Variovorax sp. PBL-E5: one gene and its partner. The protein of the gene in region 2 binds, or shares a complex with, the protein of the main gene of each other region. Links are inferred from orthologs where the notes say so. Each region holds a gene or a part of one and is shown on either strand. Other genes may lie near its edges. The genes, in order: ssb and sbcB.

Evidence for each region.
Region 1: the proteins of sbcB (region 2) and ssb are in contact, whole or in part, in a crystal structure (PDB 3C94), measured with the Escherichia coli proteins. The link is inferred for Variovorax sp. PBL-E5 from one-to-one orthologs.

Annotation. Positions count from the first base shown.
Region 1 is NZ_LR594671.1:5,303,084-5,314,995, forward strand. What follows is about bases 3,404-6,190. They hold ssb (single-stranded DNA-binding protein), read right to left. Parts: upstream 5,165-6,190; coding sequence 4,643-5,164; downstream 3,404-4,642. Other genes in these bases: WDLP6_RS25835 (NTP/NDP exchange transporter), read left to right, coding at 3,404-4,635; WDLP6_RS25845 (chloride channel protein), read left to right, coding at 5,251-6,190. Also shown: WDLP6_RS25810 (hydroxyacid dehydrogenase), read right to left, coding at 1-1; WDLP6_RS25815 (UxaA family hydrolase), read right to left, coding at 12-1,187; WDLP6_RS25820 (flagellar biosynthesis protein FlgA), read right to left, coding at 1,233-1,514; WDLP6_RS25825 (GntR family transcriptional regulator), read left to right, coding at 1,637-2,407; WDLP6_RS25830 (NADPH-dependent F420 reductase), read left to right, coding at 2,570-3,316; more of WDLP6_RS25835, read left to right, coding at 3,313-3,403; more of WDLP6_RS25845, read left to right, coding at 6,191-6,669; WDLP6_RS25850 (hypothetical protein), read left to right, coding at 6,623-7,225; WDLP6_RS25855 (DNA methyltransferase), read right to left, coding at 7,213-8,067; excinuclease ABC subunit UvrA, read left to right, coding at 8,533-11,556; WDLP6_RS25865 (hypothetical protein), read right to left, coding at 11,529-11,762; WDLP6_RS25870 (hypothetical protein), read right to left, coding at 11,777-11,912. UniProt on the Escherichia coli protein: Plays an important role in DNA replication, recombination and repair. Binds to ssDNA and to an array of partner proteins to recruit them to their sites of action during DNA metabolism. Acts as a sliding platform that migrates on DNA via reptation.
Region 2 is NZ_LR594671.1:2,582,111-2,594,059, reverse strand. Bases 3,870-6,693 are described here. They hold sbcB (exodeoxyribonuclease I), read right to left. Parts: upstream 6,091-6,693; coding sequence 4,648-6,090; downstream 3,870-4,647. Other genes in these bases: cls (cardiolipin synthase), read right to left, coding at 6,092-6,693; WDLP6_RS12620 (DUF3224 domain-containing protein), read right to left, coding at 4,222-4,626; WDLP6_RS12625 (putative quinol monooxygenase), read right to left, coding at 3,888-4,184; WDLP6_RS12630 (GNAT family N-acetyltransferase), read right to left, coding at 3,870-3,883. Outside these bases: WDLP6_RS12645 (efflux RND transporter permease subunit), read right to left, coding at 1-594; WDLP6_RS12640 (efflux RND transporter periplasmic adaptor subunit), read right to left, coding at 591-1,778; WDLP6_RS12635 (efflux transporter outer membrane subunit), read right to left, coding at 1,784-3,268; more of WDLP6_RS12630, read right to left, coding at 3,365-3,869; more of cls, read right to left, coding at 6,694-7,549; ATP-dependent Clp protease ATP-binding subunit ClpA, read right to left, coding at 7,721-10,042; ATP-dependent Clp protease adapter ClpS, read right to left, coding at 10,097-10,456; icd (NADP-dependent isocitrate dehydrogenase), read right to left, coding at 10,709-11,949. UniProt on the Escherichia coli protein: Degrades single-stranded DNA (ssDNA) in a highly processive manner.

The DNA of each region.
Region 1 (11,912 bases), 2.7 Mb from region 2 along the record:
TGCGTCGCCGCTCAGGCCGATTCGTACAGGCGCGTCAGCACGAACTCGCGATGGCCCAGCGCCTCCGCCGCGGTGAGCCGCCCGTTGGCGGTGCGCAGCATGCATTCGAGCAGCTGGTCGCCGGCCTGGTCGAGCGTCATCTCGCGCTGCAAGAGGCCCGCGGTGTCGACGTCGACGTGCTCGCTCATGAGACGCACGGTGCGCGGGTTGGCGCAGATCTTGATCACCGGCAGGATCGGATTGCCGATCACGTTGCCCTGGCCGGTGGGGAAGAAATGCACCGCATAGCCCGAGGCCGCGCACAGCGTGACCATCTCGGCCGCGGCGCTCGACGAATCCATGAACCAGAGGCCGGGACCGGTCGGCATCTCGGCCTTGTCGAGCACGCCGTCGACCCTGCATTTCTTGCCGATCTTCTGGATGTTGCCGAGCGCCTTTTCCTCGATCGTCGTCAGGCCGCCCGCGATGTTGCCCTTGGTGGGTTGCGAGTCGGAGAGGTCGCTGGTCTTGTGGCGGTTGATCATGTCCTGGTAGCGGTCGAACATGAACATGAAACGTTCCTTGACCTCGGGCGTGCGGCAGCGTGCGGCCACGATGCTCTCGCCGCCGGTGATCTCGGAGGTCTCGCCGAACACCAGCGTGTTGCCGGTTTCGTAGAGCTTGTCGAAGGCGTTGCCGACGGTCGGGTTGGAGCCGCAGCCGGAGGTGGTGTCGCTCTCGCCGCACTTGGTCGAGACCCAGAGCTCGTGGATGGCGCAGGGCTCGCGCTGCTTCTCGCTGGCCGTCTGCACGAATTCGCGCGCCACCTTGCTGGCGCGCAGGATGGTGTCGTGGTCGCCATGGCCCTCGATGCCGAAGCCGGCGACCGGCTTGCCGGTGGCGGCGATGCCGTCGACCACCTTCTGCGTCCAGCTGTCCTCGATGCCGATCACGACCACCGCGGCCACGTTCGGGTTGCAGCCGGCGCCGATCAGCGTGCGGAAATGCAGGTCGAGGTCGGCGCCGAACTGCAGCCGGCCGTAGGGATGCGGGATCGCGAGCGCGCCCTTGATGTTGTGCGCGACCGCTTCGGCGGCGGCATTGGACAGGTCGTCCAGCGGCAGGATGATGACGTGGTTGCGCACGCCGACGCGGCCGTTCTCGCGCCGATAGCCGAGGAAGGTGGTGTCTTTGGAAATGACGGACATGGTGGATCTCTTCGTGGATGGGGATGAAGGAGTGAACGCGCGCGCTTACCAGCGCTTGGTCTTGATGTTCTGCACATGGGCATGGCCGCCGGCCTTGATCGGTGCGACCACACGGCCCATGTCGATGCCGTATTTCCACACCGTGTCGCCAGGGTTCATGTCCTTCAGCGCGACCTTGTGGCCGATCGGGATGTCCTGCGTGGCGTCGACGCTGATCATCTTGTCCTCGTCCATGATCCAGCCGTTGAGCGACATGCCGGCCTTGACGCCCTCGACCACGACGACGGCCACCGTGTCCTTGGCGTCGTGCAAAACGAAATGAATCATCGTTGTCTCCTGTTTCACTGAAAGTTGCAGTGCACGGAGTGTCCGCGCTGCCATTTCCGAGTGTCAAACAGGTCATTCATATGACTTGAAGGAGTCTTGGGTAGGCAACGACAATCGACCGCATGAGCCCACCGAGCGCCGCGACCATCTTCAGGCCGATCTCCCCCGGTACGGCCGATGCGCCGCTGTACCGCGTGGTCAAGCGCTCGCTGTTGCGCGCGATCGAATCGGGGCGCTACCCGGCCGGCGCGGTGCTGCCGAGCGAAGCCGAACTGTCGGCCGCGCTGCGCGTCTCGGTCGGCACGCTGCGCCATGCGGTGGACGACCTGGTCGCCGAGCACATCCTGGTGCGCCGACAGGGCCGCGGCACCTTCGTCGCGCTGCATGATTCCGACCGCTTCATGTTCCAGTTCTTCCACGTCGAGCGCAGCGACGGCGTGCGCCACGTGCCGCAGCTCGAACTGGTCGCGTTCGAGCGCGTGCGCATGGACGAAGAACCCGCGCAGGCGCTGGGCCGCAAGCCCGGCGAGCCGGCCTTCCAGATCGACAACCGGCTGCTGCTGCAAGGCCGCGCCGTGATCCACGACCGCCTCACGCTGCCGGTACTGCTGTTCAAGGGCCTCACAGAAAAGCGCTTTCGCGAACGCACGAATACGATCTACCACCTCTATCAGACCGAGTTCGGCATCACCGTGACGCGGGCGCGCGAAAGAGCGCGCGCGGTGGCGGCCGACCGCAGCGCGATGCGCATGCTCGGCATCGCGTCCGGCGCGCCGGTGATGGAGGTGCGGCGCACGGCACTGACCTTCGGCGACAAGCCGGTGGAGTACCGCGTGTCGACCATCGACACGGCGCACCACGAATACGTGCACCTGCTGTCGAGGCCCGCATAGCCTTGTGCGCCGCGGCGGCCATTCGCCGCGCCGCTTGCATGCCCCGCCGCGTCGGACGATGATGCGTCGGCGAGCGGGCCGCGTCACCTGCCGCGATCCACGTCCCGCCGCCCCGACGCAGGCCGCTGTCGAGCCCGACGCACCGGGCTCAGGGAGATGTCGATGTTCGAACTCGAAGCCCTCGACCGCCGCCGCGCCCTGCTGCTTGCAGGCGGCGCCCTGGTACTGGCCACGGTGCCATATGCACGTCGCACGTTCGCACAGCCGGCAGGCGGCGCGAAGCCGCGCATCGGCGTCATCGGCTCGGGCCACATCGGCGGCACCATCGGCAGGCTGTGGGTCAAGGCCGGCCATCCGGTGCTGTTCTCGTCGCGCCATCCGGAGGAACTCAAGGACCTCGTGGCCGGCCTCGGTCCGCTGGCCAGCGCCGGCACCGTGGCGCAGGCGGTCGACTTCGGCGACGTGCTGTTCGTCGCCCTCCCGTACGGCGCATTGCCGCAACTCGGGAAGGACTACGGCAACGCGTTCAAGGGCAAGGTCGCGCTCGATGCCTGCAACGCCGTGAGCGGCCGCGACGGCGCGATCGCGGAAGAGGTGGAACGCGACGGCATCGGCGTCACTTCGCAGAAGTACCTGCCCGGCTCGCGCGTGGTGCGCGCGTTCAACACGATGTCCTACATGATCTTCGCGCGCGAGGCGAACCGGCCCGATCCGAAGCTCGCGATCCCGATCGCCGGCGACGATGCCGCCGCGGTGCAGACGGCGGCGGCGCTGGTGCGCGATGCCGGCTTCGATCCGGTGATCGTCGGCAAGCTGGCGGATGCGCGCCGCTTCCAGCGCGGCAACCCGGGCTACGGCCAATCGGTGACCGCATCCGAACTCAGGCAGAAGCTGTCGCTGCCTTCATGACCCTGCTGCATCGCGCGCTGCGTGGGGCGGTCCCGGCCACCCCTCAGGAGCTCGCGGCGGCGTTGTGGTCCTTCGCGTATTTCTTCGCGCTGCTGGCCGGCTATTACGTGCTGCGGCCGCTGCGCGACCAGATGGGCATCGCGGGCGGCGTGAGGAACCTGCCGTGGCTGTTCACCGCAACCTTCGTGACCCTGCTGGTGGCGCAGCCGCTCTACGGCGCGCTGGTGGCGAGGCTGCCGCGCGCGCACTTCATTCCGGTGGTCTACCACTTCTTCGCACTGAACCTCGCCGTGTTCTGGCTGCTGCTGATCTTCGGCATCGCGCCGGCCATCGTGGCGCGCGTGTTCTTCGTCTGGGTCAGCGTGTTCAACCTCTTTGCGGTCGCGGTGTTCTGGTCGTTCATGGCGGACCTCTTCACCAGCGAGCAGGGCAAGCGCCTGTTCGGCTTCATCGGTGCGGGCGGCACGGCGGGTGCGCTGCTCGGACCGGTCATCACGATCGCGCTGTCGGTGCCGCTCGGTCCGGCCAACCTGCTGATCGTCGCCATCGTGTTCCTCGAACTGGCGGTGCTGTGCGTGCATCGGCTCGAGCGCAGCGCGACGGCGCGGCCCGAGGATCGCGCGCTGCAGCCGGACGCGCGCAAGGTCGGCGGCAGTGCGTTCGCCGCCTTGCCCGAGCTGATGCGATCGCCCTATCTGCTCGGTGTCGCGGCATGGGTCAGCCTGTTGTCCTTCGGCGCGACCACGCTGTATTTCGCGCAGGCCCATGTGGTCGCCGCGGAGGTCCATGGTGCCGGCGCGCAGACGCGCATCTTTGCGAGCATCGACCTCGCGGTCGGGCTGCTGTCGCTGGCGACGCAGGTCTTCGCGACCGGCCGGCTGCTCAAGCGCTTCGGCACGGGCGCGGCGGCCGGCGCGTTGCCGGCGGTGTATGTGGCCGGCTTCGCGGCGCTGGCGCTGATGCCAGTGCTTTCCGTCGTCGTGGTCGTGCAGGTGGCGCAGCGCTGGATGAACTTCGCGCTGGCCAATCCGGCGCGGCAGGTGTTCTTCACCGTGGTGGACCGCGAAGAGAAATACAAGGCGAAGAACCTGATCGACGTCGTCGTCTATCGCGGATCGGATGCGCTCTACGGCTGGGTGTTCGACAGCGCGCAGGCGCTCGGGTTGAAGCTCGGCGCGATCGCGCTGTGCGCGCTGCCGGTAGCGGCCGGATGGCTGGTGCTGTCGGCTGCGCTGGGAAGGGTGCAGGAGCGGCGCGCGGCCCGGTTGGCCGGCGACGCCGAGCGCGACGGGCCATTGCCGGCGCGCAATCAAAGCTAGGGACGGCTCAGAACGGAATATCGTCATCCATGTCGTCGAACCCCGACGACGACTTCGCAGGCGCCTGGCGCGGCGCCGCTGCAGGCGCACGGGGCGCTGCCGCGGGCGGGCGCGAATAGCCGCCGCCACCCCCACCACCACCGCCTTGCGAATAGCCACCGTCGTCGTCCCCGCCCGACGGCCCGCCCTGCCCTTGCCGGCTGCCCAGCATCTGCATCTGGTCGACACGGATGTCGGTCGCGTACTTCTCGACGCCGTCCTTGTCGGTGTACTTGCGCGTACGGATCTGGCCTTCGATGTAGACCTGCGAGCCCTTGCGCAGGTACTGCGCGGCGATCTCGGCCAGCCGGCCGTTGAACACCAGGCGGTGCCACTCGGTGGCCTCGCGCATTTCGCCGCTCTGCTTGTCCTTCCACTTGTCGGTGGTGGCAAGGGTCGCGTTGCAGACCTGGTCGCCGCTGGGGAAGGTGCGTGTTTCCGGGTCGCGCCCGAGATTGCCGACGAGGATGACTTTGTTGACCGATGCCATGTGCACTGCCCCTGATGAATGGTTGAAGAGGAGGAAAGCGAAGATTGTGCCGCATGCCGAGCGGCGAGAATCTGGCCCCTGTGACCATGAACCGCGAACCCGACTTCCTCGAGAACCTCCGTGCCGAACTGTCGAGCGGCCGCATCTGGCTCGACCGCGCCATCGTGCTGGCCTACGCGGCGGCCGCGGGCCTGTTCGTGGTCGCGCTCAGCCTGTCGACCACCTGGGTCTTCGATCGCTTCCAGCAGGGCTTCGAGCGCTGGCCCTGGGCCGTGCTGGTCTGGACCCCGGCCGTGACGGCCGGCATCGCCTGGGCCACGCGGCGCTGGTTTCCGGGCGCCAGCGGCTCGGGCATCCCGCAGGTCAAGGCGGCGCTGGACCCGGCCATGCCGCCCGAGCGGCGCTGGCTGATGGTCTCGCTGCGGCTCACGGTGGCCAAGATCGGCCTGGCGGTGGCCGGCTTCGCGGCGGGACTCTCGATCGGCCGCGAAGGGCCGGCGGTGCAGGTCGCGGCCGGCGTGATGCAGCACGCGCGCCGCTGGCTCTCGCCGGCCACGACGATCGATGCGCGCGCGCTGCTGCTGGCGGGCGGCGCGGCCGGCATCGCGGCGGCCTTCAACGCGCCGCTGGCCGGCGTGCTGTTCGCGATCGAGGAACTGGCGGGCCAGCTCGAGTCGCGCGCCAGCGGCTTGATCATCACGGCCATCGTGCTGGCCGGCCTGGTCGCCGTCTCGGTGTTCGGCAACGTGAGCTATTTCGGCGTGATCAAGGTGCCGCGCACCGGCTGGGAACTGCTCGCGCCGGGGCTGCTGGTGGCGCTGGCGAGCGGCGCCGCGGGCGGGATCTTCTCGCGGCTCTTCGTCGCCTCGCTGACCGGCGCGCCGGGGCGGCTGAACCGCTGGCGCGCGCGCTGGCCGATCCGCTTCGCCGCGGCCGGCGGGCTCGTGGTCGCGATCATCGGCCTGGCCACCGGCGGCGTGACCTTCGGCGCCGGCTCGGAAGCCGTCAAGCGCATGCTCGCGGGCCATGACGAGCTGACGCCGCTCTACACGCTGCTCAAGTTCATCGCCACCTGGATCACGGCCTGGTGCGGCGTGCCCGGCGGCCTGTTCGCGCCGGCGCTGTCGATCGGCGCGGGCATCGGCGACGCCATCGCGCAGCTCGCCGGCCCCGCGCTCGGCCCGGCACTGATCGCGCTCGGCATGGCCGGCTTCCTGGCCGCCGTGACGCAGGCGCCGCTGACCGCCTTCATCATCGTGATGGAAATGGTCGACGGCCATTCGATGGTGCTGAGCCTGATGGCCTGCGCGATGCTGGCCAGCCTGGTGTCGCGCATGATCGGGCGGCCGCTGTACGAAACGCTGTCGCAGTACCTGGTGGCGAATGCGATTTCAAAGCCCGCGACAGAATCCATCAGCGTGCCAGAATCCGGCGCGTCAACTTCACACGACTCAGCTCATGCCGGTCACGCGCAACCGCCTCGATCCAACGAAGCTCAACCATGAGCTGGCGCTTCCATTTCAATTGCGGATCCAGGATTTTCTGTCGGCAACGCAGGACGTCTACGACTTCTTCTTTGACGTGAACTCCAATCTGGCTGCGAAAGGTCTCGATCGACTCGACGACATGCTGCGGCCGGCGATCATGTCGGGACTCTTGTCCGACATGCTGACCGCAAGTCTGGCCAAGCACTCACGCACGCTGACGGTGAATGAATACTTCAACGGCCATCCGGACCTCGTGGTGCGTGGGCACTACGCTGGCAATGCGGCCAAGGCAGGAGAGCATGGCGTCGAGATCAAGACCACAAGAAAACGTGGTGGAGCGGTCGACACACATGGGGCACGAAATCAATGGATGTGCGTCTTCGTGTATGCGGTCGACGACAAGACCGAACCGGCGATCGATCGATCGCCACTTGCCTTTACTGAGATTTATCTCGGCGAAGTGCGCATTGAGGACTTCAGAAAGAACGCTCGAGGCGAGTTGGGTACGCGCACTGCAACACTGCACGCAGAAGGCATCGCCAATCTTCGAAAAAAATGGATCTATCGCGCCTGACCGCGTCGCTCGCTGTCTTCCGCGATGGTCAATGCAGCGAGTTTCGGTAGCGCTGCGGTTGCGATCTTGAAGTAGCTTGGATCCCGTTCGATACCGATACTTTCATAGCCAACGGCCTCGGCGGCAGCCAAGGTCGATGCAGCGCCGGCAAAGGGATCCAGGACGACACCCTGACCCAGGGGCAAGACCCCACGGACGAGTTTTCGAAGAAAAGCTTGCGGCTTGAGGCTTGGGTGGGGCGCATGCTTTCTCTCGGAGGCACGCGTAGGTGCGGATTCGATCACGTCACCAAATGGCCTGCCGGAAGAAATGCGGCGGAATCCGCCCGTTCCCCACTTGCGCAAGTTGTCCTGAACTCGCCCGTCCAGCGGCTTGCGAAACATCAGCCAGGGTTCCCACATGGACCGAGGCATGACGCTCACACCATCGAATTCGACATGCGCCGCCTTGGGCCGATCACCGCCTCGCATGGTCATCACCAAACGGACGATTTCGCCACGGCGCTCCAGTCCTGAACGGCTCAATGCCCCGGACACCAGATAAGAAAGCAACGGATTGCTGGCGACGACGACGTTGGCGCCTGGAACGAGCACACGCATCAAGTCTCGGCCCCAGGCCAGGAAGAATCTCTCGAGTTCCAGGAGTTCCGATGGCTTCAGAACGGTGAAGCGAGGCAAGGGCGCGCGCTGGGAACCGTCAAAGCTCGGAGGAATCCGCCAGACGCCGCCTCTGCCTTCCCTCAGCTTGGCTTGTTCAGTCGGCGTGTATTCCAGGAGCCCATAGGGGGGATCCGTCACCACAGCGTGAACCGAGTTGGGAGGCTGGACGCCGAGCCACGTCATGCAGTCGTTCAGATGAAGTGTCGCGCCCCCGAATTGGAAGCAAGTCGGCGGGGGAGACGGCGCAGCGTCACGCGGTGCGGCATTGAACCCCGCAAGGGCATACTGCGCCCGCTCCATGCGAGCAAACAATGCCGGCGTATTCAGCTGAAGGTATGAGCGAATCGAGGACGGTGCGACCTCCCCGATCAATGCGCTCACGTCCCGGGTGATCTGTTGAACGCTTGCCCCGCCGTTTCGGCCCTCCAATGCGCTGACAATCGCATCCCTCACTTCGCCCGGTCGTCTGCGCACTTGTGGAACTCCATGCATTTGATGAAATGTGGATTGTAGACGTCCAGACGTCTAGCTAGAAGTGCAAGGCCGCTCTTTCGAGGGGCACGAACAATCACTACGGCCCCCAACCCTCGCCATGCCCTGAAATCCCCGGGGACTTATCATGCTCGGTTGCCCAGAATCGACCGCCCCGTGAATTCCCCCACCGACGATGCCTACCTCGGCGCCGTGCTCGCGCAGCAGCGCATCAGCATCCGCGGCGCACGCACGCACAACCTCAAGAACGTCGACCTCGACATTCCGCGCAACAAGCTGGTGGTGATCACCGGCCTGTCGGGCTCGGGCAAGTCGAGCCTGGCCTTCGACACGCTCTATGCCGAGGGCCAGCGCCGCTACGTCGAGAGCCTGTCGGCCTACGCGCGCCAGTTCCTGCAGTTGATGGACAAGCCCGACGTCGACGTGATCGAGGGTCTGTCGCCCGCGATCAGCATCGAGCAGAAGGCGACCAGCCACAACCCGCGCTCCACCGTGGGCACGGTGACCGAGATCCACGACTACCTGCGCCTCCTGTATGCGCGCGCCGGCACGCCCTACTGCCCGATCCACCACCTGCCGCTGCAGGCGCAGACGGTGAGCCAGATGGTCGATGCCACGATCGCACTGTCCGACGAGCCGCGCCTCTTGATCCTGGCGCCGGTCGCGCGCGAGAAGAAAGGCGAGTTCCTCGAGCTCTTCGCCGAGATGCAGGCCGCCGGCTATGTGCGCTTCCGCGTCGACGGCGAGACCTTCGAATACAACGACCTGCCCAAGCTCAAGAAGACCGAGAAGCACGACATCGACGTGGTGATCGACCGCCTGCGCGCGCGTCCCGACATGCAGCAGCGGCTGGCCGAGAGCTTCGAGAACGCGCTGCGCCTGGCCGAGGGCCGCGCGATCGCGCTCGAGATGCACGAGGACGGCAGCACGAAGGAGCATCTCTTCAACGCCAAGTTCGCCTGCCCGATCTGCCACTACGCGATCGCCGAGCTCGAGCCGCGGCTGTTCTCCTTCAATTCGCCGGTCGGCGCCTGCCCGAGCTGCGACGGCCTCGGGCATCGCGAGTTCTTCGATCCAACGCGCGTGGTGGCCTTTCCGACGCTGAGCCTCGCGAGCGGCGCGATCAAGGGCTGGGACCGGCGCAACGGCTATTACTTCAGCATGCTGGAGAGCCTGGCCAAGCACTACAAGTTCGACCTCGACACGCCCTTCGAGGAACTGCCCGCCTCGGCGCAGCAGACCGTGCTGCATGGCTCGGCGGCGGAAGAGATCAAGTTCAGCTACGTGATGGACAGCGGCCAGCAGGCCGGCAAGAAGCTGATCCGCAAGCATCCCTTCGAAGGGATCATCCCGAACATGGCGCGGCGTTACCGCGAGACCGATTCGGCGATGGTGCGCGAAGATCTCTCGCGCTTTCGCAACATGCAGCCCTGCCCCGACTGCGACGGCACGCGCCTCAAGCCCGAAGCCCGCAACGTGTTCCTGGTCGACGAGTCCGGCCCCGAGCCGCAGCGCATGGCGATCTACGAGATCAGCCGCGTGACGCTGCGCGAGAGCCTGGCCTATTTCCAGGGCCTCAAGCTGCGCGGCGCCAAGGCCGAGATCGCCGACAAGGTGGTGCGCGAGATCGGCCTTCGGCTCAAGTTCCTCAACGACGTCGGCCTCAATTACCTGAGCCTGGACCGCAGCGCCGAGACGCTCTCGGGCGGCGAAGCGCAGCGCATCCGGCTGGCTTCGCAGATCGGCTCCGGCCTCACCGGCGTGATGTACGTGCTCGACGAGCCGAGCATCGGGCTGCACCAGCGCGACAACGACCGGCTGATCGGCACGCTGCGGCATCTGCGCGACATCGGCAACAGCGTGATCGTGGTCGAGCACGACGAGGACATGATCCATGCGGCCGACCACGTGATCGACATGGGTCCGGGCGCCGGCGTGCACGGCGGCCAGGTGATGGCGCAGGGCAGCTATGCCGAGGTCGCAGCCCATCCCGATTCGCTGACCGGCCAATACCTCTCGGGCGCGAAGAAGATCGCGGTGCCGGCGCGCCGCACGCCCTGGCTGCCGGTGGTCGCGAAACCCGCGTTCAACGAGGGCAAGAAGGCCTCGCGCTTTCCGCAGAGCCCCGCGGCCGAGCGGCGCGCCGCGCGCGAGGCCGCGCACCTGGCCTCGCAGACCGACCTGCAGGAGATCCGCGTCATCGGTGCCAGCGGCAACAACCTCAAGGACGTCAACGTCGCGTTCCCGGTCGGCCTGCTGACCTGCGTGACCGGCGTCTCGGGCTCGGGCAAGTCGACGCTGGTCAACGACACGCTCTACAGCGCGGTCGCGCGCACGCTCTACCGCGCGCACGAGGAGCCGGCCGCGCACGAGGCGATCGAAGGCATCGAGTATTTCGACAAGGTCATCAACGTCGACCAGTCGCCGATCGGCCGCACGCCGCGCAGCAACCCGGCCACCTACACCGGCCTGTTCACGCCGATCCGCGAGCTGATGGCCGAGACCCACACCGCGCGTGAACGCGGCTACGGGCCGGGGCGCTTCAGCTTCAACGTGGCCGGCGGCCGCTGCGAGGCCTGCCAGGGCGACGGCGTGGTGAAGGTCGAGATGCATTTCCTGCCCGACGTCTACGTGCCCTGCGAGGTGTGCCACGGCCAGCGCTACAACCGCGAGACGCTGGAGGTCCAGTACAAGGGCCGCAACATCGCGCAGATCCTCGACATGACGGTCGAGACCGCGCACGATTTCCTGAAGGCCGTGCCGACCATCGAGCGCAAGCTGCGCACGCTGCTGGATGTCGGCCTGAGCTACATCAAGCTGGGCCAGGCCGCGACCACGCTGTCGGGCGGCGAGGCGCAGCGCGTCAAGCTCGCGCTGGAACTCAGCAAGCGCGACACCGGCCGCACGCTCTACATCCTCGACGAGCCGACCACCGGCCTGCACTTCGCTGACATCGAGCTGCTGCTGAAGGTGCTGCACCAGCTGCGCGATGCGGGCAACACCATCGTGGTGATCGAGCACAACCTCGACGTCATCAAGACCGCCGACTGGGTCATCGACATGGGCCCCGAAGGCGGCGCCGGCGGCGGCACGGTGGTGGGCGTCGGCACGCCGGAAGCCATCGCGGCCACCGAGGCGAGCCACACGGGGCGCTATCTGAAGCGGCTGCTGCCGGCCTGAGACTCGCCGGCGCTGCTCTTGCACACGATCGGCGCCTGCTCCGGAGAAGGAAGGCGCTGCGGGATGACGACCATCGCCACCGCGCTCGCCACACCGGCAACGGTGATCGCGATCGCCACCAGCGCATCGCGCAGCTCGGTGCGGGCGTCGGGATGCGACGGCTCGGCCGCATCGGTCCGCGGCGCTTCCGGATGAATGGATGTCATGAGCGTCTCCTGCCTCACCACTCGTCACGGATGCGCGGCCACTCGGCGGCAGCGCGATGCGAAAGGCCGATGTCGCGCAGCGTGCGTTCATCGATCGAACGCAGGTCGCGCCGGGCAAGGGCACGCCGATGCAGCGCAACCCACGCGTCC
Region 2 (11,949 bases):
GCCCAGCGCCTTGAGCTTGGCCGGGTCGGCCTGGATGCGCACCGCGGGCTTCTGCGAGCCGAAGATGTTGACCAGCCCGACGCCGTCGATGCGCGAGATCTGCTGCGCCAGCACGTTGTCGGCGTAGTCGTTGACCTGGATCAGCGGCAGCACCTTGGACTGCACGCCCAGGATCAGCACCGCCGAGTCGGCCGGGTTGATCTTGCGAAAGCTCGGCGGGCTCGGCAGGTTCTTCGGCAACTGGCCGGTGGCCGCGTTGATGGCCGTCTGCACGTCGAGCGCGGCGCCGTCGATGTTGCGGTCGAGTTCGAACTGGAGCGTGATCTGCGACAGGCCCAGCGAGCTGGTCGAGGTCATCTGGGTCAGCCCCGGGATCAGCGAGAACTGGCGCTCCAGCGGCTGCGCCACGTTGGCCGCCATGGTCTCCGGACTGGCGCCCGGCAACCGGCCTGTCACCTGGATGGTCGGGAAGTCGACCTGCGGCAGCGGTGCGACGGGCAGCAGCGGCCACGCGACCAGGCCGACCAGCAGCACCGCCAGCGCCAGCAGCGAGGTGCCGATCGGGCGCTTGATGAAGGCGGCGGAAATGCTCAAGGCTTCGCTCCCGATGCGACGGCCTGCGCGGCCGCAGGGCGCGTCTCGGTGACGCGCGCGCCGGGCGTGAGGCGGTACTGGCCGTCGACCACGACGCGGTCGCCCGCGGCCAGGCCACTGGCGATCGTGGACTTGCCGTCGGTGGTGTCGGTCACCTTGATCGGCTGCACGCGGACCTTGTCATCCGCACCCACCACGTAGGCGAAATAGCCCTCTTCGCTGCGCTGCACGACCGCCGATGGCACGGTCAGCGCATTGACACGCTCGCCGAGCACGATGCGGGCATCGACCGACTGCCCGGGCCACAGCTTGTGCTCGGCGTTGGCGAACTGCCCCTTCAGGGCGATGGTGCCGGTGGTGGTGTCGATCTGGTTGTTCAGCAGCACCAGCTTGCCACTGGCCAGCACCTCGCGGGTGGAACGGTCGATCGCCTGCACCTGCAGCGGCTCTTTGCTGCTGCGCAGCGCGTTGTTGACGGCCTGGAAGCTGTCTTCGGGCAAGGTGAACTGAACCGCGATCGGATCGATCTGGTTGATCACCAGCAGCCCGTTGGCATCGGCCGCATGCACGATGTTGCCGGGATCGACCAGGCGCGCGCCAATGCGGCCGCCGATCGGCGCCGAGATGGTGGTGAAGTCGAGCTGGACCTTGGCAAAGTGGATCTGCGCGTCATCGCTCTTGAGGGCCGCCTGCAGCTGGTTGACCAGCGCGCGCTGGGTGTCGAGCGTCTGCTGGCTGGTGGCGTCTTCCTTGATGAGGTCGCTGTAGCGCTTGAGGTCGGCGCGCGCGTTGGCGAGCGTCGCTTCGTCCTTGGCCTTCTGCGCGACCACCTGTTCGAGCTGGGCCTGGTAGGTGCGCGGGTCGATGCGCGCCAATACCTGGCCGGCCTTCACGTCCTGCCCTTCGCGAAAGTCGACGCTGTCGAGCTGGCCATCGATGCGCGGGCGCACGGTGACGGATGCCACGGTCATCACCGAGCCCACGCCGGTGGCGGCGATCGGCACGGTCTCGCTCTTCACGAGCGCGGTGCTGACCGGCACCGGCGGCGGACCGGCGGAGGGCCGCGGCGCCGGCTTCGAAAACCAGCGCCAGGCGCCGAACGCGATCAGGATCACCGCGATCAACATGACGACGGTGGAAAGCCGGCGCGAGCGCTGGCGGGGGGACGATGCGGGGGACTCCATGCTCTTCACTTCCCGGCCGAAGCCGTCTTGTCGGTTGCCTGCGGGCTGGCGGCGTCACGCGTCTGCAGCTGGTCGGCGTTCCAGCCGCCGCCCACCGCCTTGACCAGGGCGACGCTGGCGGCAAACTGCCGCCCCTGCAGCTCGAGGGACGAGCGTTCATTGGTCAATGCGAGCGCCTGGGCGGTGACCACGCTCAGGTACGTGGTCGTGCCGGCGCGGTACTGGCTGAGCGACACGCGTTCGGCATCGCGCGCCGAGGTCACGGCCTGATCCTGGGCTTCGCGCTCCCGTGCCAGGAGGTCGAGCGCCGCCAGGTTGTCCTCGACTTCCTGGAAGCCGGCCAGCACGGTCTTGCGGTACTGGGCGGCCGAGGCGTCGAAGGCGGCGCGCGCCTGCGCCACCTGGGCGCTGCGCTGGCCGCCGTCGAACAGCGTGCCGGCGACGGCGGCACCCAGGGCCCAGACCTTGTCGGGCGCGGCGGCCCAGCTCACGAGCCCGGCGCCGCTGAAGCCGCCGCTGGCGGTCAGCGCGAGCGTCGGGTAATAGGCCGACTGAGCGAGGCCGATGCCGGCATTGGCCGAGGCGGCGCGGCGCTCGGCGCCGGCGATGTCCGGCCGGCGCTCCAGCAGTTCGGAAGGCACGCCAACCGGCACCTGCGGCAGCCGCAGCGCCAGCGCATCCGGCGGCAGCGAGAACTGCGAGGGCGTCTTGCCGAGCAGCACCGCGATCGCATGCTCGAGCTGCCGCCGCGTGAGGTCGGTGTCGATGGCCTGCGCCTGGGCGTCCTGCAGCGTGGTGTTGGCCAGGGCCACGTCACCGCGGGTCACGATGCCGGCGCGGTACTGGCTTTGCGTGATCTGCAGCGACTTGCGGTAGGCCTCCAGCGTGCGTTCGTAGAGCTTCTGCTGGGCATCGGCGACGCGCAGTTGGATGTAGTCGTTGACCACCGCAGCCTGCACCGTGAGATGCGCCGCGGCGAGATCCGCCTCGCTGGCCTGGGCGGTGTCACTCGCGCCCTCGACTGCGCGCCGCACACGGCCCCAGAGATCGGGCTCCCAGGCGGCGTTCAGCGACCACGCATGGCCGTTGCCGAGCGTGGTGGGCCCGGGCGCGCTGCGGCTGCGCGCGCGGCTGCCCGCGACATTCACGCCGACGGTCGGGTACCAGGCCGCCTGCGCGTTCTGCACCAGTGCCTGGGCTTCGCGGTACTGGGCTTCGGCGACGCGAATGTCCTGATTCGCGGCATTGGCTTCGGCGACCAGGGCATCGAGCCGCGGGTCGCCGAAAGCCGTCCACCAGGGCTGGGTCGGGTCCACGCTGGAGGGGGTGGCCGCCTTCCAGTTGCCGCCTTCCCTGTAGCTCGGGGCGACTGCGCCTTCGGGCGGCGCGGGGCGTTGATAGTCCGGCCCCACCGCGCAGGCCGTGAGCGACGCGGCCAGTGCAAGGCACAGCAGGCGCGGCAAGAATTCAGGACGATGCAATCCGGGCATGCTGGTCACTCTAGGGAGCGCGCGGGGACAACAACCTGTCGGTCAGATGACATTGCTGTCAGCGCCGTGCCCCGAGCGTGCGGTGCGTCACATATTTCAAGCCCCGGCGGTCAGCGCGCGCCACATGTGGACTTTCGCCAGGAAAACGCCGTCGAGCGCCATGGCACAGGGCTCGACGCCGAAGATGCTGAAGCCGCATTGCTCGTAGAGGGCCTGCGCCGCAGCATTGCCCTCCGTCACGGTGAGCTGGACCAGCCGGACGCCTTCGCGCGCGGCGGCACGGTCGAGCACGGCCTGCACCAGCCGTCGCCCGAGGCCGCTCTGCCGGGCTGCCGGCGCCACGTACATGCCGAACAGGTTCGCCTTGTGGCGCGACTTCTCGCGCGATTCGAAGGACAGGCCTGCGGCGCCCGCGAGCCGGTCGGCATGGAACGCGCCGAGGACGATCTGCGCTGCGCCGGGCGAAGGATCGAGCCGCGCTTCCCACCATGACAGCGGCAGCACCGCGCGTTCACCGGCGCTGGACGTGAACGCGTCGGGATGCCGTTCGTAGGCCTCGAGCATCAAGGCCCGGTAGGCCGGCGCATCCGCGGGGGTGAGACGGCGAATGGTCATGGCGTCACAACGCCACCGCCTGGGCGTCGTAGATCTGCAGCGTCGGCGGCTCGGCCGCGAGCGCGCCGGCGGCCCTGGCGAAGGCACGCGAGGCCGGTACGGCGAAGTGCGCCAACAGCGCCGCGCGGTCGGCCCATTGCTCGACGAACACCAGCCGCAACGGGTCTTCCGCGTCGCGGTGCACGGCGTGCGAGATGCAGCCCGGCTCGGTGCGCGAGCGGCGCACGTGCTCGAGGCTCAGGGCCAGGGCTTCATCGACGCTGCCGGCCCGGGCAAGGATGCTGCCAGTCACCAGAATCATGGAGATCTCCTGTCGGCCTCGGTTGGAGAAGATCGGCTCACGCCTCTTCGGGCAAGGTGTAGGCGAAATCGTAGAAGTGCTTGCCGTCGGCGATCCGGATGGCCAGTGTGCCGCTCAGGCTGGCGAGCTGGCCGCTGCCCGAATCCGGCACCACGGTGATGGACAGCTGCTGCTCGCCGCGCGTCATTGTGCCGCTGTGCTGGAGCACGAAGCTGCCCGCGCGGCCGTGCAGCGTGGCGGTCACGCGTTCGATCGCGACATAGCCGGCGGAGCCCTGCGTGGGTGTACACGCGCTGAGCATCTCGCCCTTGCCGGTGCCGTCGAGGTCGCCGCTGAACTGCTTGTCGAGCGACATCCTGGCGAGCGTCGCGCCGCCCGCCTGTTCGTCCTGCGATTGCGCTTTCATCTGGACTTCGAAAGTGCCTGTTGCATGCTTCGTCATCGGGACCTCTTGGAGGAATGATCAGACCGCGGGCGCGATCGCCTCGGCATATTCGTACAGCGCGCCGAGGATTTCCTCGCCGCGTTCGTCCGCGGTCTCGGCCAGCACATCGATCTCGGCGAACAGCGCATCGACATTGCGCGCGCCGCCCTCGCCTTCGAGCAGCCGTGCGGCGCGATGGGCTTCCCAGCGCTCGGCCTCGTCGGCATTCAGCGTCTCGGCGAAGTTGCGCGCGCGGTAGCGGAACAGCAGCTCCTCGAGGCGCGCATCGTCGAAGCCGGTGCGCGCCTGCGCGAGCTGCGCGGGCGAGAGACCGCGCAGCTGCACGAGCCGCCGCCGGTCGGCATTGCCGACGAAGCCGCCATAGAGGTCCTCGTCGACATCCGGCGCCGCCTCGCGCGGCCGCTCGTACACCTGCGGCCAGATCGCGCTCATGTCGGGCAGGTTCGCGGCGGCGGCGGCGTGGCGCATGGCGGCCTCCAGGTCGATGCCCCAGCGCTCGGCCATCGCGGGCGCGAGGGTCTTGAGATTGCCCACCACCATCGGCGACTTGTTGAGGTGCACGCCCTTGACGGGCAGCCGCACGACGCCTTCGGGCAGGTCGGCATTGCGCGTGAACAGGCGCAGGCGCAGCGTCGCCACGTCGAGGTCGCGCAGCTCGTTGGGATCGTGCGCGAGGTCCCAGGCCAGCAGCTCGTTCTTGTTGGTGGGATGGCTCGCGAGCGGCCACATCACGCCGAGGCAGCCGCGATCGGCGGGAAACATGCCGGAGACGTGAAGAAAGGGCCGCGCCGTTTCCCGTGTCGCCGGCAGGCCGAGTTCCGTGGCGACGCGATCCTTGCGATGCAGCGAGAAGGCAAAGTCGAACAGCTTCGGCTGCCGGTCGCGGATCAGCCGCGCCAGTGCGATGGTGGCGCGAACGTCCGACAACGCATCGTGGGCCGATTCGTGCAGGAGCCCGTTGGCGCGCGCCAGGTCTTCGAGCTTGAAGCTCTGGCTGCCGTCGGCCTTCTTCGGCCATTCGATGCCGTCGGGCCGCAGCGCATAGGTGAGCCGCACGACGTCGAGCAGGTCCCAGCGCCCGCATTCGTTCTGCCATTCGCGCGCATAGGGATCGATGAGGTTGCGCCAGAACAGGAAACGCGTGACCTCGTCGTCGAAGCGGATCGTGTTGTAGCCGACGCCGATGGTGCCGGGCTGAGAGAAGGCCTGTTCGATCTGCGCTGCGAACGCATGCTCGGCAATCCCGCGTTCGAGGCACAGCTGCGGGGTGATGCCGGTGATCAGGCAGGCCTCCGGGCTCGGCAGGTAGTCGGGCGCGGGCCGGCAATAGACCATCAGCGGTTCGCCGATCTCGTTGAGCTGCGCGTCGGTGCGGATGGCGGCGAACTGGGCGGGCCGGTCCCGGCGCGGCACGGCGCCGAAGGTTTCGTAGTCGTGCCAGAGGAAGGTTTGAGCGGGCATGTCAGAGCAGAGGAGAAAACAATCGGGCCATCGCATCGCCGAGCCGGCGCACGAAGCGCTGCGGCCGGTGGCTGCGCACCGGCGCCGCGCTGTGGAGGTCGGTCTCGAACTGCGCGGCCAGCGGCCCGGCCAGGGCCGGGCCGTAGATCACGGCCGAGACCTCGAAGTTGAGCCGGAAGCTGCGGTTGTCGAAATTGGCCGTGCCGATCATCGCGCAGTTGTCGTCGACCACCAGCGTCTTGGAATGCAGCATGCGCGCCTTGTATTCGTAGACTTTGGCACCGGCACCGATGAGTTCATCGTAATAGGAGCGGGCCGCGGCGCTCACGATCAGCGAATCGCTGCGCCGCGGGACCAGCACCCGCACGTCGACGCCGCGCAGCGCGGCGCTGGTGAGCGCCATCAGCGCCGGCTCGCCCGGCACGAAGTACGGCGTCGTGAGCCACGCGCGCTCGGATGCCGAATGGATGGCCGCGACGTGCATGCGGTGGATGGCTTCGAGCGAGCTGTCGGGCCCGCTGGTGACGATCTGCACCGGGATGTCGCCCGCGCTTTCCTCGGCCGGCAAGCGGGGCATCAACTGCTCGATGCTGGTGTTCATCTGCCCCGGCGCCTCGCCTGTCGCATAGGTCCAGTCCTCGAGAAAGGTGGTCTGCAGCCATCGCACCGCACTGCCCTCGATGCGCAGGTGGACGTCGTGGTAGGCGTCCGCGCAGGTCCGCGCGTCTTCCTCGTCGGTGATGTTGACGCCACCGGTAAAGCCGACGCGGCCGTCGCAGACGACGATCTTGCGGTGGGTGCGGTAGTTGGTCACCGGCCGCAGGCGCCGGCCGATGCGCGTGTCGTGAAAGAGCCCGACGTGGATGCCGGCCGCTTGCATCGGCGCCATGAACTTGCGACCGATCCGCTTGGAGCCGAGCGCGTCGAGCAGCAGGCGCACCGTGACGCCCTGCCCTGCACGCTCGATCAGCAGGTCGCGCAGGGCAGTGCCGATCCTGTCGGGCTCGAAGATGTAGTACTCGAGATGCACGTGATCGCGTGCGGCGCGAACGGCCTCGAAGATCGCGTCGAAGGCGCATGCGCCTCCGGAAAGCAGCTCGGCCTTCGTCGCGCTCGAAACGGGCAGCCCGCAGGCCGCGACGCCGAGCGCCGCCAGGTGGCGCAGCGCCGCGGGCGCCCGCTCTCCCGCCTCCCGCAACATTGCCACATCGGCCGGCGCCTGCGCGTTGGCGCGACTGCGCAGCCGCTTGAGCCGCTGCTTCTTCAGGCGCTGGGGGCCGAGAAAATAGTAGATGACGAAGCCAGCCAGCGGCAGCAGCGCCAGCGACAGGATCCAGCTCATCGTCGACACCGGCGCCCGCTTCTGCATCACGATCCAGACCGAGAGCACAGCGATATAGCCGCTCCAGGCCAGGGAGAGGCCAGTTTTCCATTCGGGACTGAGGACGGGAAGGATCAAGGCAGGAGAACAGATACGCCAGCCAAAAAAAAGCCGGCAGCGAATGCTACCGGCCTTTCTCCCCACACCAGGAACACCGCGGATCCGGCTCAGCCGGTCCGCCGGTGTTGCCCCCGGCCAGGAGGTAGGCGAAGCGACACGAAGTGCGCGCAGCCTGGGGGCGAGCAAGCGCTACCGTGCCTCGGCCTCCTCGGCCTCGGGCTTGGCCCGCCCTTCCTTCTTCGAGAGCGGCTGGATGTCGAGCTGCACTTCTTCCTTGTCGTCGAGGTCGACCGTCAACCGGCCCCCCTCCTGCAGCCTTCCAAACAGCAGTTCGTCGGCCAACGCGCGCCGGATCGTGTCCTGGATCAGGCGCTGCATCGGCCGTGCACCCATCAGCGGATCGAAGCCCTTCTTGGCCAGGTGCTTGCGCAACGTATCGGTGAAGGTGACATCGACCTTCTTCTCGGCGAGCTGCGTTTCGAGCTGCAGCAGGAACTTGTCCACCACGCGCAGGATGATCTGCTCGTCGAGTGCCTTGAAGCTCACGGTCGCGTCCAGGCGGTTGCGGAACTCCGGCGTGAACAGGCGCTTGATGTCGGCCATCTCGTCGCCCGCCTGGCGCGGGTTGGTGAAGCCGATGGTCGCCTTGTTCATGGTCTCGGCACCCGCGTTGGTCGTCATCACGATGATGACGTTGCGGAAGTCGGCCTTGCGTCCGTTGTTGTCCGTCAGGGTGCCGTGGTCCATCACCTGCAGCAGCACGTTGAAGATGTCGGGGTGCGCCTTCTCGATTTCGTCCAGCAGGAGCACCGCGTGCGGCTTCTTGGTGATCGCCTCGGTCAAGAGGCCGCCCTGGTCGAAACCGACGTAGCCGGGAGGCGCGCCGATCAGCCGGCTCACCGCATGACGCTCCATGTACTCCGACATGTCGAAGCGGATCAGCTCGATGCCCATGATGTAGGCGAGCTGCTTGGCCGCTTCGGTCTTGCCGACGCCCGTCGGGCCGCTGAACAGGAAGGAGCCGATCGGCTTGTCCTCGCGGCCGAGGCCCGAGCGCGCCATCTTGACGGCCGAGGCCAGCACTTCGAGCGCCTTGTCCTGGCCGAACACCACGCTCTTGAGGTCGCGCTCGATGGTCTGCAGCTTGCCGCGGTCGTCGTTGGAGACGTTGGCCGGGGGAATGCGCGCGATCTTGGCGACGATTTCCTCGACTTCGGTCTTGCTGATGGTCTTCTTGCGCTTGTTGGCCGGCAGGATGCGCTGGGCGGCGCCCGCCTCATCGATGACGTCGATCGCCTTGTCGGGCAGATGACGGTCATTGATGTACTTGGCACTCAGCTCGGCCGCGGCCTGCAGGGCCGCCACGCCGTACTTGACGCCATGGTGTTCCTCGAAGCGCGACTTCAGGCCCTTGAGGATGTCGACCGTCTCCTGGACGGTCGGCTCGACCACGTCGACCTTCTGGAAGCGACGCGACAGGGCCGCATCCTTTTCGAAGATGCCGCGGTATTCGGTGAAGGTGGTCGCGCCGATGCACTTGAGCTGGCCGCTGGACAGCGCCGGCTTGAGCAGGTTGGACGCATCGAGCGTGCCGCCCGAAGCCGCGCCGGCACCGATCAGGGTGTGGATCTCGTCGATGAACAGGATCGCGTTGGGCTTGTCCTTGAGCGACTTGAGCACGCCCTTGAGCCGCTGCTCGAAATCGCCGCGGTACTTGGTGCCCGCCAGCAATGCGCCCATGTCGAGCGAGTACACGTGCGACTCGGCGAGGATCTCGGGCACGTCGTTCTGCGTGATGCGCCAGGCCAGGCCCTCGGCGATCGCGGTCTTGCCGACACCGGCTTCGCCCACCAGCAGCGGGTTGTTCTTGCGCCGGCGGCACAGGATCTGGATCACGCGCTCGACCTCGTACTCGCGGCCGATCAGCGGGTCGATCTTGCCTTCCTTGGCGAGCTGGTTGAGGTTCTGCGTGAACTGCTCGAGCGGAGATGACTTCTCGTTCTTCTCGCCGCCGCCCTCCTCGCCCTCGCCCGACGACGATTCGCTGCTGCCCTTGGCAGCCTCGGGCGGATCGCTCTTCTTGATGCCGTGGGCGATGAAGTTCACCACGTCGAGGCGCGTGACGCCCTGCTGATGCAGGTAGTAGACCGCGTGCGAGTCTTTTTCACCGAAGATCGCGACCAGCACGTTGGCGCCGGTGACTTCCTTCTTGCCGTTGCCGGTGGACTGCACGTGCATGATGGCGCGCTGGATCACGCGCTGGAATCCCAACGTGGGCTGGGTGTCCACATCGTCGGTGCCTGCCACCTGCGGCGTGTTGTCCTTGATGAAGTTGGTGAGCGACGCCCGCAGGTCGTCGACATTGGCCGAGCAGGCGCGCAGAACCTCTGCGGCACTCGGGTTGTCCAGCAAAGCGAGCAGCAGGTGCTCCACCGTGATGAACTCGTGGCGCTGCTGCCTGGCTTCGACAAAAGCCATGTGCAAGCTGACTTCCAGTTCCTGGGCAATCATGTGATTTCCTTTTGCCTTGCTGTAAATAATTTCTCAGATGGGTTGGAGCGCGCTTTATTCAACCGGTTCACTGACGCACTGCAACGGATGCCCGGCCTGGTGCGCCGCCTCCATCACCTGATTGACCTTGGTGGCCGCCATGTCGCGGGAATAGACCCCGCAAACGCCGCGGCCGTCCAGATGGATCTTGAGCATGATCTGGGTGGCTGTTTCCCGGTCCTTGTTGAAGAACTCCTGGATGACGACGATCACGAACTCCATCGGCGTGTAGTCGTCGTTCAGCATCACCACCTGGTACATCTGGGGCGGGGCCGTCTTCTGCGGTCGCCGTTCGAGCACGACCGAGTCACCGTCGTCCCGCGCTGGCTTCTGGGCCGGCGGCGTGGGTGGGGTCGAAGGGATTCTGGTTGCCATAAAAATGATTCTATAGAGCGTGCGGGTGCGGTGCCGGACCCTCTAAAAATGGTGGCGTCCTGGCGACAATCAAGTGACCGCAGCGTGAACTCTGCCGCGCTGGCGCAAAACCTTCGCGGCGGCCGGGCCGGCTGCGGTGGCGCCGAGCCAGTTCTCTTGGCGCCGAGGTCAATGTCGCACGAAAACAAAAAACCCCAGCACCTGCAAGGCACTGGGGCTGACGCGGGGCATCCGGTGGGCGCCGGACGGGCCTCACATGTTGTCGATCATGACCTGGCCGAAACCCGAGCAGCTGACCTGCGTGGCGCCTTCCATCAGGCGCGCGAAGTCGTAGGTGACCTTCTTGCTGGCGATGGATTTCTCGATCGAGCTGATAACCAGGTCGGCAGCTTCCTTCCAGCCCATGTGACGCAGCATCATCTCGGCCGAGAGGATTTCGGAGCCGGGGTTGACGTAGTCCTTACCGGCGTACTTGGGCGCCGTGCCGTGCGTGGCCTCGAACATCGCGACGGTGTCGCTGAGGTTCGCCCCGGGCGCAATGCCGATGCCACCGACCTGCGCGGCCAGCGCGTCGGAGATGTAGTCGCCGTTGAGGTTGAGCGTGGCGACGACCGAGTATTCGGCAGGCCGCAGCAGGATCTGTTGCAGGAACGCGTCGGCGATCGAGTCCTTGATGGTGATTTCCTTGCCCGTCCTGGGGTTCTTGAACTTCATCCAGGGACCGCCGTCGACCAGTTCGGCGCCGAATTCCTTGGCCGCCAGGCCATAGGCCCAGTCGCGGAAGCTGCCCTCGGTGAACTTCATGATGTTGCCCTTGTGCACGATCGTCACGCTGGGCTTGTCGTTGTCGATCGCGTACTGGATCGCCTTGCGCACGAGGCGCTCGGTGCCTTCGCGCGACACCGGCTTGATACCGATGCCCGAGGTGTTCGGGAAGCGGATCTTCTTGACGCCGAATTCGTCCTGCAGGATCTTGATGAGCTTCCTGGCCTTGTCGCTCTCGGCCTCGAACTCGATGCCGGCGTAGATGTCCTCCGAGTTCTCGCGGAAGATCACCATGTTGGTCTTGTGCGGTTCCTTGACCGGGCTGGGCACACCCTCGAAATACTGGATCGGGCGCAGGCAGACATACAAGTCGAGTTCCTGGCGCAGCGCCACGTTCAGCGAACGGATGCCGCCACCGACCGGGGTGGTCAAGGGACCCTTGATCGATACCACATAGTCGCGCACCGCGTGCAGCGTCTCTTCGGGCAGCCAGACATCGGGACCATAGACCTTGGTCGACTTTTCGCCGGCAAAGACCTCCATCCAGTGGATCTTCTTCTTGCCGCCGTAGGCCTTGGCGACCGCCGCGTCGACCACCTTGAGCATGACCGGCGTGATATCCAGGCCGGTGCCATCGCCCTCGATGAACGGAATGATGGGCTGGTCAGGCACATTGAGTGAATTGTCGGCATTGACCGTGATCTTCTGGCCTTCGGTCGGAACCTTGA